DNA from 2 places in the Pantoea sp. SM3640 genome. Region 1 is predicted to be linked to the other one. Evidence: predicted binding sites of a transcription regulator. Region 1 holds the regulator's gene; the other holds the start of a gene.
What was found. Region 1 encodes PurR, which represses purine synthesis genes. Its sites were predicted from a motif close to CANGCAAACGTTTGCNTG; they were not measured.
Positions count from the first base shown of each region.

Region 1 (5,346 bases):
AGAGGGATGGATTCAGATTGACCAGACGCTGCATTTCAACGTCGAACCCTTTGTCGGCTCGCTGCTGCATCCGGAAGCGCTGGCCTTTACCGGTATCGATCCGAGTAATCCGCTGCGCGGCGCGGTGAGTGAATATGAGGCGCTGCACGCCATTTTCAAAATGGTGCGCAAGGGTATTAAAGATAGCGGCTGCAATCGCGCCATTATGGTGGCGCACAATGCCACGTTTGATCTGAACTTTATGTCAGCGGCAGCAGAACGTGCCAGCCTGAAGCGCAATCCGTTTCACCCGTTTGCCACCTTTGATACCGCAGCGCTGAGCGGACTGGTGCTGGGTCAGACGGTGCTGGCGAAAGCCTGTATTGCGGCGGGAATGGAGTTTGACAGTACGCAGGCGCATTCAGCGCTCTATGACACTCAGCAGACGGCGACACTGTTCTGCGAGCTGGTGAACCGCTGGAAACGGTTAGGTGGCTGGCCTCTGCCCTTCGCCGGGGGCGACGCAGACGCCACGACATCCGCATAAGGGATGCCACAATGAAAGAGGCCGACATAATGTCGGCCTTTTTTTATTCTGCTTCTTTAAATTTTTCTGCGGTCTCTTTGATCAGCGACTGCAGTTCACCACGCTGTAACATCTCGACGATGATGTCGCATCCACCAACCAGTTCACCATCCACCCATAGCTGCGGGAAGGTCGGCCAGTTAGCGTATTTCGGCATCTCGGCACGAATGTCCGGGTTCTGCAGAATATCCACGTAAGCAAAACGCTCACCGCAGGCTGACAGCGCCTGCACCGCCTGTGCAGAGAAACCGCAGCTTGGCAGTTTCGGGGAACCTTTCATGTACAGCAGGATCGGGTTTTCTGCGATCTGGCGCTGAATTTTTTCTACAGTACTCATAATTGCCTTCCTTAATTCGTTACTTCGTGTTTGTTTATTGTAGCGACTTCGCAGCGTGACTGAAAATGAGATTTTGCTCCCTGCCCGATTAAATGACCATCATTGTTAAGTCCCGTGCGCAGGACATTTAATTTCAGGTATTAACAGCTGGTAACAGTTTAATAATTCGTAATAATTCCGTTGGTATAACATGCTGAAAATGTTCATTTTCAGTGCAATCACGTGGGCTGCAAAGATTAACATTAAAAGGCATTACAGTTTTTAAGCGAACTGGACTAGAATGGCCTGGGCACTGATCCTGGATCAGATTAATCTCAACTTTGTCGCGGTGCGTAGTGGCCCTGACAACTTAACTAATTAATGGACTATGCGTTTAATCATTACGCTTTTTATGCTGGCCTTTGCGCAACTGTTTTTCAACATCGCCGCTGCGTCGCCTCACGCGCCGGTGAACGTCAATACGCATAAAGCAGAGAAAAAGAGTGCGCGCGACGATGAACGCCGCAAGCGTCGCCCGGTAAAAACGGTGACGAAAAAAACTCGTCTCAGCCCTGACCAAAAACTTAAAACGAAAAAACAAAAAAAAGTCGAACTCACTGCTAAACAGACGCCTGCTAAGAAGACCTCGCTCAAAACCGCCCGTATCAGCAAAAGCAAAGAAAAAAATAAAGAGAAGAAACGCTATGGGCATCAGCGCCAGCTGAAAACCGCTGAGGTCACCACCCGCGAGCCAGGCACGATTAAAATGAGCAAATCCCACCGCCAGCGCTATCAGAAGGCGCGTGAGACCGCAATGACCAAGCTGATGGGGCAGTTGGGTAAACCCTATCAGTGGGGCGGCACCTCTCCACATACCGGTTTCGATTGCAGCGGTCTGGTCTGGTATGCCTATAAAGACCTGGTGAAATTTAAGATCCCGCGTACCGCTAACGAGATGTATCACCTGCGTGACGCCGCGCCGATCAAGCGTGAGTCGCTGGAGAAAGGCGATCTGGTCTTCTTCCGTATTAATGGCCGCGGCACAGCGGACCACGTCGGCGTTTATTTGGGCGATGGCAAGTTTATTCAGTCGCCACGTACCGGCAAAGATATTCAGATCAGTGCATTAGGGGAAGATTACTGGCAGCGCCACTATATTGGTGCCCGTCGGGTGATGACGCCGAAAACGATACGCTGAGCAGCAGAACAGTCAGAAAAAAGCCGGGATAATCCCGGCTTTTTTTATTAGTGCAGAATGGCAGTAAAACTAAAGGCCACAATCATCAGCAGACAGCCGACAGTGGTCATCAAAGCCAGTTTCAAATCGGTACTCATTGCTTGCTCCTTAGTCACACACTTTGCAGGGATATGGCATTTTCCCACAGGGTCCGGTAAAAATCTCGTTTTATCCGTTCAGCCTTGTTAGAATCCCGCCTTTGTTGCGCAACGCGCGCAACCCTGATTCCGTTTGCGCATCTTTTCTGGCGTTTTTTCTCCGCCAGCGGCCTGTTTACCGGCCAGAAAAGCCGCATTTTTGCGGAAAAAACCCTGAGCAGACGCAAACGTTTAACATTACGCTTATCATAGAGTTAGGTAAGCACTGGAGTCCGATTTTCATGGCAACAATTAAAGATGTGGCGAAACGCGCTGGCGTCTCAACGACCACCGTTTCGCACGTCATCAATAAAACCCGCTTTGTCGCTGAAGAAACACGCGAGGCGGTCTGGCAGGCAATTAAGGAACTGCACTACTCGCCAAGTGCTGTGGCGCGCAGCCTGAAAGTAAACCACACCAAAACGCTGGGCCTGCTTGCCACCTCCAGCGAAGCGCCCTATTTCGCTGAAATTATTGAAGCGGTTGAAAACCACTGTTTTGACAAAGGCTATACGCTGATTCTGGGTAATGCGCATAACGATCTGCAAAAACAGCGCGCCTACCTCAGCATGATGGCGCAGAAGCGCGTCGATGGTCTGCTGGTGATGTGCTCTGAGTATCCGGACGATCTGCTGCAGATGCTGGAAGAGAACCGCAATATCCCGATGGTGGTGATGGACTGGGGCGAATCGCGCGCCGACTTTACTGACACGGTGCTGGATAATGCTTTCCAGGGCGGCTATCTGGCGGGACGCTATCTGATTGAACGCGGACACCGTGATATTGGTGCTATCCCCGGTCAGATGGAGCGTAACACCGGCGGTGGACGCCATGCCGGTTTCCTAAAGGCACTGGAAGAAGCGGGTATTCAGCCGCGTGCCGAGTGGATTGTACAGGGTGACTTTGAGCCGGAGTCGGGCTATCAGGCGATGCAGCAGATCCTGTCGCAGAAGCAGCGCCCGACGGCGGTGTTCTGCGGCGGTGATATCATGGCGATGGGGGCCATTTGCGCCGCCGACGAGATGGGTCTGCGCGTGCCGCAGGATATTTCGGTCATCGGCTATGACAATGTGCGCAACGCCCGCTATTTCGCCCCTGCCCTGACCACGGTGCATCAGCCAAAAGCCCAGCTGGGTGAGAAAGCGCTGGATATGCTGCTTGACCGCATCACCAGTAAGCGTGAAGTGTCTCAAACGATTGAAGTCCATCCGACGCTGATTGAGCGCCGTTCAGTGGCGGATGGTCCGTTCCGCGACTATCGCCGCTAATCCTCGCTTAACCACTCCTGATTAAGCGTTTGCGCATCACCCAGATAGCTGAGCAACCAGCCTGTCGCCGGTGATGCGCGATCCTCTGCCCAGCTGACGCAACAAGGGCTATCCGGAAATGCCACCGGCAGCGTCAGTTCGACCAGCTCGCCGCTGTCGAGCAGTGGTCTGGCCAGATGACCCGGCACCATCGCCACACACAAGCCTGCCTGCACGCACTCCAGTCCGGTTTGCCACTCCGGCACCACCAGCCTGCGCTGGTTATCCAGCGTCCATGTCATACGACGCGGCAGTGCGCGTGATGTATCTTCCAGCACCAGTGACGGCCAGCTACGCAGCGTGTCATCATCGATCTGGTTCGCCTGAGTCAGAGGATGATCGGGCGCGACCACGCAGCGCCAGTTGAGCGTACCCATATCTCGAAATGCAAACCGTCCGCCTACCGGAATCGCCTGGGTGGCCCCAATCGCAACTTCCACCCGGCCATCGGCCAGTGCATCCCAGACGCCGTTAAAAACTTCATAGCTGATGATCAGTTCCATATCGGGAAAGTGGCGATAAAAATCTTTAACAAGCTGCCGGGTGCGCTGAGGTTTGGCGATGCGGTCAACGGCAATGCTGAGCTGCCCGCGCCAGCCATTGGCCAGCTGCTGACACTGCCGCCGGGTGGCAAGCATTTTTTTGATGACGCTGCGCCCTTCCCGGACAAAATGTTCGCCTGCTGGCGTCAGCACCACTTCGCGATGCTGGCGTTCGAACAGTGGCACTGCCAGCCAGTTCTCCAGCTGACGCACCGTGTAGCTGATGGCAGAGGGCACCCGATGCAGCTCCTGAGCAGCGGCGCTGAAGCTGCCCCCGCGGGCGACCGCGTCAACGACCTCTAATGCATATTCTGACCACATAATCTGCCTTCAAAAATTTTAACAGCAATCGGCAAATATTACCGTTTCACAGCGGCAAACGCACCTTTTACACTCTGCCGCGTTCATCCTGCAAAAATGAGAATGAGATGTTGTCGAATAAAGGATTTATGCCCTACCTTGCCCTGCTGAGCATGCTCGGCTTTTTAGCCACAGATATGTATCTGCCCGCCTTTGGTGCGATGCAGCAAACGTTTAATACCTCGCCGGGCCTGATCAGCGCCAGTATGAGTCTCTTTCTGGCGGGTTTCGCCTGTGGGCAGCTCTTCTGGGGACCGCTTTCCGATCGCATTGGACGTAAACCGGTGCTGCTGGCCGGACTGGCCATGTTTGGCATCGGCTGTGCGGGCATGCTGTGGGTGAATGATACCACTCTGATGCTGGCGCTGCGCTTTGTGCAGGCGATTGGCGTCTGTGCTGCGGCCGTGAGCTGGCAGGCACTGGTAGTGGATCGCTATCCTGCCGCGCGCGCTAACAAAGTCTTTGCCACGATTATGCCGCTGGTTGCGCTCTCCCCGGCGCTGGCCCCGTTGCTGGGTGCCTGGCTCATCGGCCATTTCCACTGGCGTTCGATTTTCCTGGTGCTGACGCTGATTGCGGTGGCGTTGATTCTGACCACGCTGCGCCTGCCCACCGTACGCCAGGAAGCACGCGAGAAAGGCACCCAGCCCGGATTTTTCACCCTGCTGAAATCACGGGTTTACAGCGGCAACGTGCTGATCTACTCCGCCTGTTCAGCCAGTTTTTTTGCCTGGCTGACCGGCTCGCCGTTTATTCTGGCGGATCTGGGCCTTTCACCCGCCGATATCGGTCTGAGTTATGTGCCCCAGACGTTCGCCTTTTTGATTGGTGGATTCGGCTGTCGCGCCCTGCTCAACCGCTTTAATGGCGCTCAGCTGTTAC
Region 1 is NZ_CP064872.1:2,053,611-2,058,956, forward strand. It holds gene rnt (ribonuclease T) at 1-526, shown strand, start outside; gene IV493_RS09535 (Grx4 family monothiol glutaredoxin) at 570-905, opposite strand; gene IV493_RS09540 (C40 family peptidase) at 1,270-2,079, shown strand; gene IV493_RS09545 (YnhF family membrane protein) at 2,127-2,216, opposite strand; gene purR (HTH-type transcriptional repressor PurR) at 2,498-3,523, shown strand; gene punR (DNA-binding transcriptional activator PunR) at 3,520-4,425, opposite strand; gene punC (purine nucleoside transporter PunC) at 4,533-5,346, shown strand, end outside.

Region 2 (5,346 bases), 1.5 Mb from region 1:
TACCGCACGCGACACGGTGGCGCAGCGTATTCAGGGACTCGACAGCGGCGCGGACGACTACCTGCTTAAACCGTTCGATCTCCAGGAAGTGATGGCCCGGATGCGCGCCATTACCCGGCGCAGCCACGGCGCGGCAGACTCGGTGCTTGGCAGCGGCGATGTGCAGCTGGACATGATGACCCGCGAGGTGCTCTACAAAGGCCAGCGCGAGCAGCTGACGGCGCGGGAATATGCCCTGCTCTACGCGCTGCTGGAGCGGCCGGGCGCTATTCTGTCGCGCGAGCAACTGGAAAACCGCATCTACGGCTGGGGCGATGAAGTCAGCAGCAACGCGGTGGATGTCCTGATCCACGGCATGCGTCGCAAACTCGATAACGACGTGATCCGTAATGTACGCGGACTGGGCTGGCGGGTTCCGGCGATATGAAACCTTTCCCCTTTATGCGCTCACTGCGCAATAAACTTCTCTCTACCCTGCTGATTATTCATCTGCTGATGATCGGCGGCGTCACCTGGTATTTCTTCAGCTGTTACGGCGATATGGTCGGTACCATGAAGGACGATCAGCTGGCAAAAATCGCTGATGCCTGGTCCACCAATAAACAGATGCCCGCCCTGATGCCGATGCTTATTGCACCTGACAAAGCAAAGAGCGCCTTTGTAGTTCAGCTCTGGGACGATCAGGGCCAGCTGCGGGCCAGTTCATGGCCGGAGTTGCAGGCCCCGCTGCAAAACCAGCGCGGTTATCACGATGTGCATGTGGGTCAGTGCGACGACTGTGAATGGCGTATTTTTTCCCGGCCCGGCATGCCTGGCAGCGAGATCAAAACGATTCAGGTGATGCACAACCTCAGCTACATGAAAGCCTCAATGGTCAAGCGGGCGCTGTCGGCGATCATTCCGATGATCCTGATGATGCCGCTGTCGCTGCTGGTGATCTGGCTGGTGGTGCGCAAGATCACCCGCGATCTGCAGGTCGCTTCGCGTCAGATTGCGGCGCAGGAAACCCATCATCCACACAATGTCTCACCGGAAGGCTTACCGGATGAGATCCTGCCGCTGGTAGCCGCTTACAACTCGCTGCTGAGTAAGCTGCGTGACGCCTGGTCGTCGCAGCGTCAGTTCCTGGAAGATGCCGCGCATGAGCTGCGTACGCCGGTAACAGCGGTGACGTTACAGCTGGAAAACCTGCGTCAGCATATTCAGCCGGGTGAAGCGAGCCGTCAGTTCAGCCAGTTGGAAGCGGGCGTCACGCGTACCCGTCACCTGGTCACGCAGTTACTCAATGTCTCACGTCAGGATGACCAGAGCGTGGTGTCCAGCGTGGAGCATATCGAACTTGAAGATCTGCTAAAAGAGAGCATTGAGCAGTTGATGGTGGTGGCGGATAAGCGCGGCATCGATATCGGCTTTAATGGCTCCACGCAGTATCGCCTGCAGGCCAGCCGTTCCGAATTGCGCAGCCTGTTCGACAACCTGATTGGTAACGCTATGTTGCACACGCCGGAAGGCAGCCTGGTCGATGTGCTGCTGCATCGGGTCGCGGGCAAAACGGTGGTCGATATTGTTGATAACGGACCGGGCATGCCGGAATCCTTTATCGAACGTGCGTTCGACCGTTTTACCCGTTCGCCAGACGTTAAAGCCCAGGGCAGCGGGCTGGGATTATCGATTGTGCGCAACGTCGCACAGAAACATCAGATTCACGTCGCCCTTTCCAATTGCCTGACTCCACAGGGTGCAATTTGTGGTTTGCAGGTTCGCGTCACTCTTCCCTGATCCCGCCTGTTTGATCACGAACCAGACAACGTAAACGGTTGCCTGGTTCCGTTCGATCCACGCCGTTATTGTGAAGTGCATCACATTTTAGCTGAATTGTAATGCAACACTTTTTGACAAACGTGAGCAAAATCTATTTTCTATCGATCTGTTACAGGCACGCTACGCGGGCTGAAGAACGGGTTGTTATTCGCTGTGAAACCCTCATTCCCATCAAGGGACCGATTTCTCTCTGACTGCGTCTGGTGTGCAGCGGTCAAAAGCATGTGGCTGATAATAATGAAATATAAAACGTTGATAGCAGGTGCCGTGCTGGCATGTTTATTGAGTGGTGCTGCGCAGGCCGCTGAAAGCGATCCGCAGTATCTCTCGGATTGGTGGCATCAGAGCGTTAACGTGGTAGGCAGCTACCACACGCGTTTCGGACCGCAGTTTAACAACGACGTTTATCTGGAATATGAAGCGTTTGCGAAGAAAGACTGGTTCGATTTCTACGGCTATCTCGACGTGCCTAACTTCTTCGGCGTCGGCAACAGCAATGCCAACGGCGTATTCGACCACGGTTCACCGATGTTTATGGAGATTGAGCCGCGCTTCTCTATCGACAAACTGACCGGCACCAGCCTGGCCTTTGGTCCGTTCAAAGAGTGGTATTTCGCCAATAACTATATCTACGATATGGGCCGCAACAGCGACAACCGCCAGAACACCTGGTATATGGGTCTGGGCACCGATATCGATACGCACAGCGATGTCGGCCTGTCGCTGAACGTCTACGCCAAATATCAGTGGGAAAACTACGGCGCGGCGAACGAAAACAGCTGGGATGGCTATCGCTTCAAGGTGAAATACTTCGTGCCTATCACCACGCTGTGGGGCGGTAATCTGGGCTATGTGGGCTTCACCAACTTCGACTGGGGTTCCGATCTCAACGAGAAAGGCGGTTCATCACGCACCAGCAACTCCATCGCCTCCAGCCACATTCTGTCACTGGGTTACGATCACTGGCACTTCTCTGCGGTGGCGCGTTACTTCCACAACGGCGGACAGTGGGCGGATGGTCAGGAGCTGAACTTCGGCAAAGGCCCGTTTGAAGTGAAATCGACGGGCTGGGGTTACTACCTGGTGGCGGGTTACAACTTCTGATAAAGATAACGGGCGGCTGAAAAAACCGCCCGTCACGCAGGAGATCTGGCCTGGAGCGTTGTCTCTCCAGGCCAGCTTTTGAGAGGCAGTTTTAGCAACTCAGTCCTGCATCTTACCTTCGGTTATTCCTGTGGCTTCTCAACATTGATGCGCCATGGAATGTTGAACTTATCGATAAACATCGCGAATCCGTTCGACCAGAATGTCTCCTGCCACTCCGTTGTGACCTTGCCGCCTGCCGATAGTTTCTCAAACCAGGCTTTACCCTTTTCGACATCAGTAGTTGAAAGGCTGACCGCATAACCGGCATGTTCAGACGCGGGCGGCTTCTCGGTATTACCATCGCTCAACATCAGCTCACCGTCACCGATACGCAGTTGCGCATGCATGATCTTTTCTGGCGGCTGCGGCGCAGCAGACTGATCGCCTACCTGCTCACCCTGATCCGGCATATCACCAAATTTCATTTTAGAGAGCAGCTCTCCCCCGGTCGCCTGCAGGTAAAAGTCGATAGCCTCTTCACAACGGCCATAGAGAAACAGATAAGGACTGACTTGCATCGTAACCTCTATTTGTCGGGTGGATTTTTTACAGTACCCCTATAGTGTAGACGATCGACTTTACTCCCTGAATTTACTGGCAATAACGCCGAAAGAGTTGCGCCATATAACTGCTCATCGGCGTCAGCGCGGTGTCTTTGCGCTGGATCAGATAGAAGATGGCTTTCGGCAGGGGCTCGTCGAGCGTCAGCGCCACCAGCGACCGCCCCAGAATGGGATCGTCAATCACGTCGACCGACAGAATACTGATGAAATCGCTTTGCGCGACCAGGCTGGTGCAGGCCATAAAGGTTTCACAGGTCACCACGATTTTGGGTGCCATACCGCGCTCGCCAAACAAATCGTGCAGCAGACGGTAGTAACTCCCTTTTGGCGTTGGCATCGTCCAGTCCGCCTGCTGTAACGCCGCCAGAGAACGGGCCTTTTCCAGCGGGTGGCCTTTACGCACCACCACTCTATACTCGCGCTCCATCACCCGCTCATACATCAGCTCCTGATCGAGATGACTCTGATCGTAGGTGTTGATGGTGAAATCGAGCGCGCCCTGACGCAGCTCATGCACCATCGACACCAGCTGGCCCTCGACGATGCGTACCTTAATCAGCGGGTATTCGCGATGAAACTGGTTTATCACCTGCGGCATGATGGTGCGCGCGACGCTGCCCCCCACGCCGATGTTCACCTGACCGCCACCCAGCCCCAGGCGCTGCTGGATATCCTCTTCTGCGACCCGCAGTTCCGCCAGCACCAGGCTGGCATGGCGAAAAAAGTTATCACCGATATCGGTCAGTACCACGCCCTGCTGACGGCGGATAAACAGCTTTGCGCCCAGCTCTCGCTCCAGTTCCTGAATCGCTTTGGTTAACGCCGGTTGCGACAGCCCGGACAGCCGGCTTGCCGCCCGGATACTGCCCTGTCGTGCTACGTCAGTGAAGGCGCGCAGCTGATGAAGTTTGAGATTGGCAGACATAGTTTTGCGATAACCGTTGTTTATCAGTCACAAGATATTCGCATCTTATGCCACCCAGTACCATTGTGTAGATTCGACGCAGTGCATAAAAAATCAACAACGAGGAAAGAGCCGATGACCCCCCTTTCAGACCACGTCAATGCCCTGCTGCCACAGCTGCAACAGTGGCGTCGCGACTTCCATCACTACGCCGAATCGGGCTGGCTGGAGTTCCGTACCGCGACGTTAGTCGCTGAAGAACTGCATAAGCTCGGTTATCAACTAAAGCTGGGCCGTGAAGTGATCGATGCCGATGCGCGGATGGGCTTGCCCGACGACGCCGTGCTGAAGCAGCAGGAAGCCCGTGCGCTGCAGCAGGGCGCACTGCCGCAGTGGATCAGCCACTTCTCTGGCGGATTCTGCGGCATCGTGGCAACACTCGATACCGGCCGTCCCGGCCCGGTGATGGGCTTCCGCGTCGATATGGATGCACTGGATCTCAACGAAAGCCAGGCCACCGATCATCTGCCGCAGCGTGAAGGATTTGCTTCCTGTAACGCGGGCATGATGCATGCCTGCGGGCACGACGGCCATACCACCATTGGCCTGGGCCTCGCCGCAGTGCTGATGGCGATGAAAGATCAGCTCAGCGGTACGATTAAACTGATCTTCCAGCCCGCCGAAGAGGGTGTGCGCGGCGCGAAAGCGATGGTCGCCGCGGGCGTGGTCGATGACGTTGAGCGCTTCACTGCGATTCACATCGGTACCGGCGTGCCGGCAGGTGAAGTGGTGTGCGGCAGCGACAGCTTCCTGGCTACCACCAAGCTGGATGTTCACTTTACCGGCGTCGGTGCCCATGCGGGCGGTCGCCCTGAAGAGGGTCGCAATGCTCTGCTGGCCGCGGCACAGGCG
Region 2 is NZ_CP064872.1:3,514,872-3,520,217, forward strand. It holds gene IV493_RS16345 (response regulator) at 1-427, shown strand, start outside; gene IV493_RS16350 (HAMP domain-containing sensor histidine kinase) at 424-1,779, shown strand; gene IV493_RS16355 (nucleoside-specific channel-forming protein Tsx) at 2,059-2,925, shown strand; gene yjdN (VOC family metalloprotein YjdN) at 3,048-3,485, opposite strand; gene IV493_RS16365 (LysR family transcriptional regulator) at 3,559-4,455, opposite strand; gene IV493_RS16370 (amidohydrolase) at 4,570-5,346, shown strand, end outside.
Region 2: IV493_RS16355 (nucleoside-specific channel-forming protein Tsx) is a predicted target of PurR. The motif match lies at 1,807-1,824, and genes of this name have one in related genera.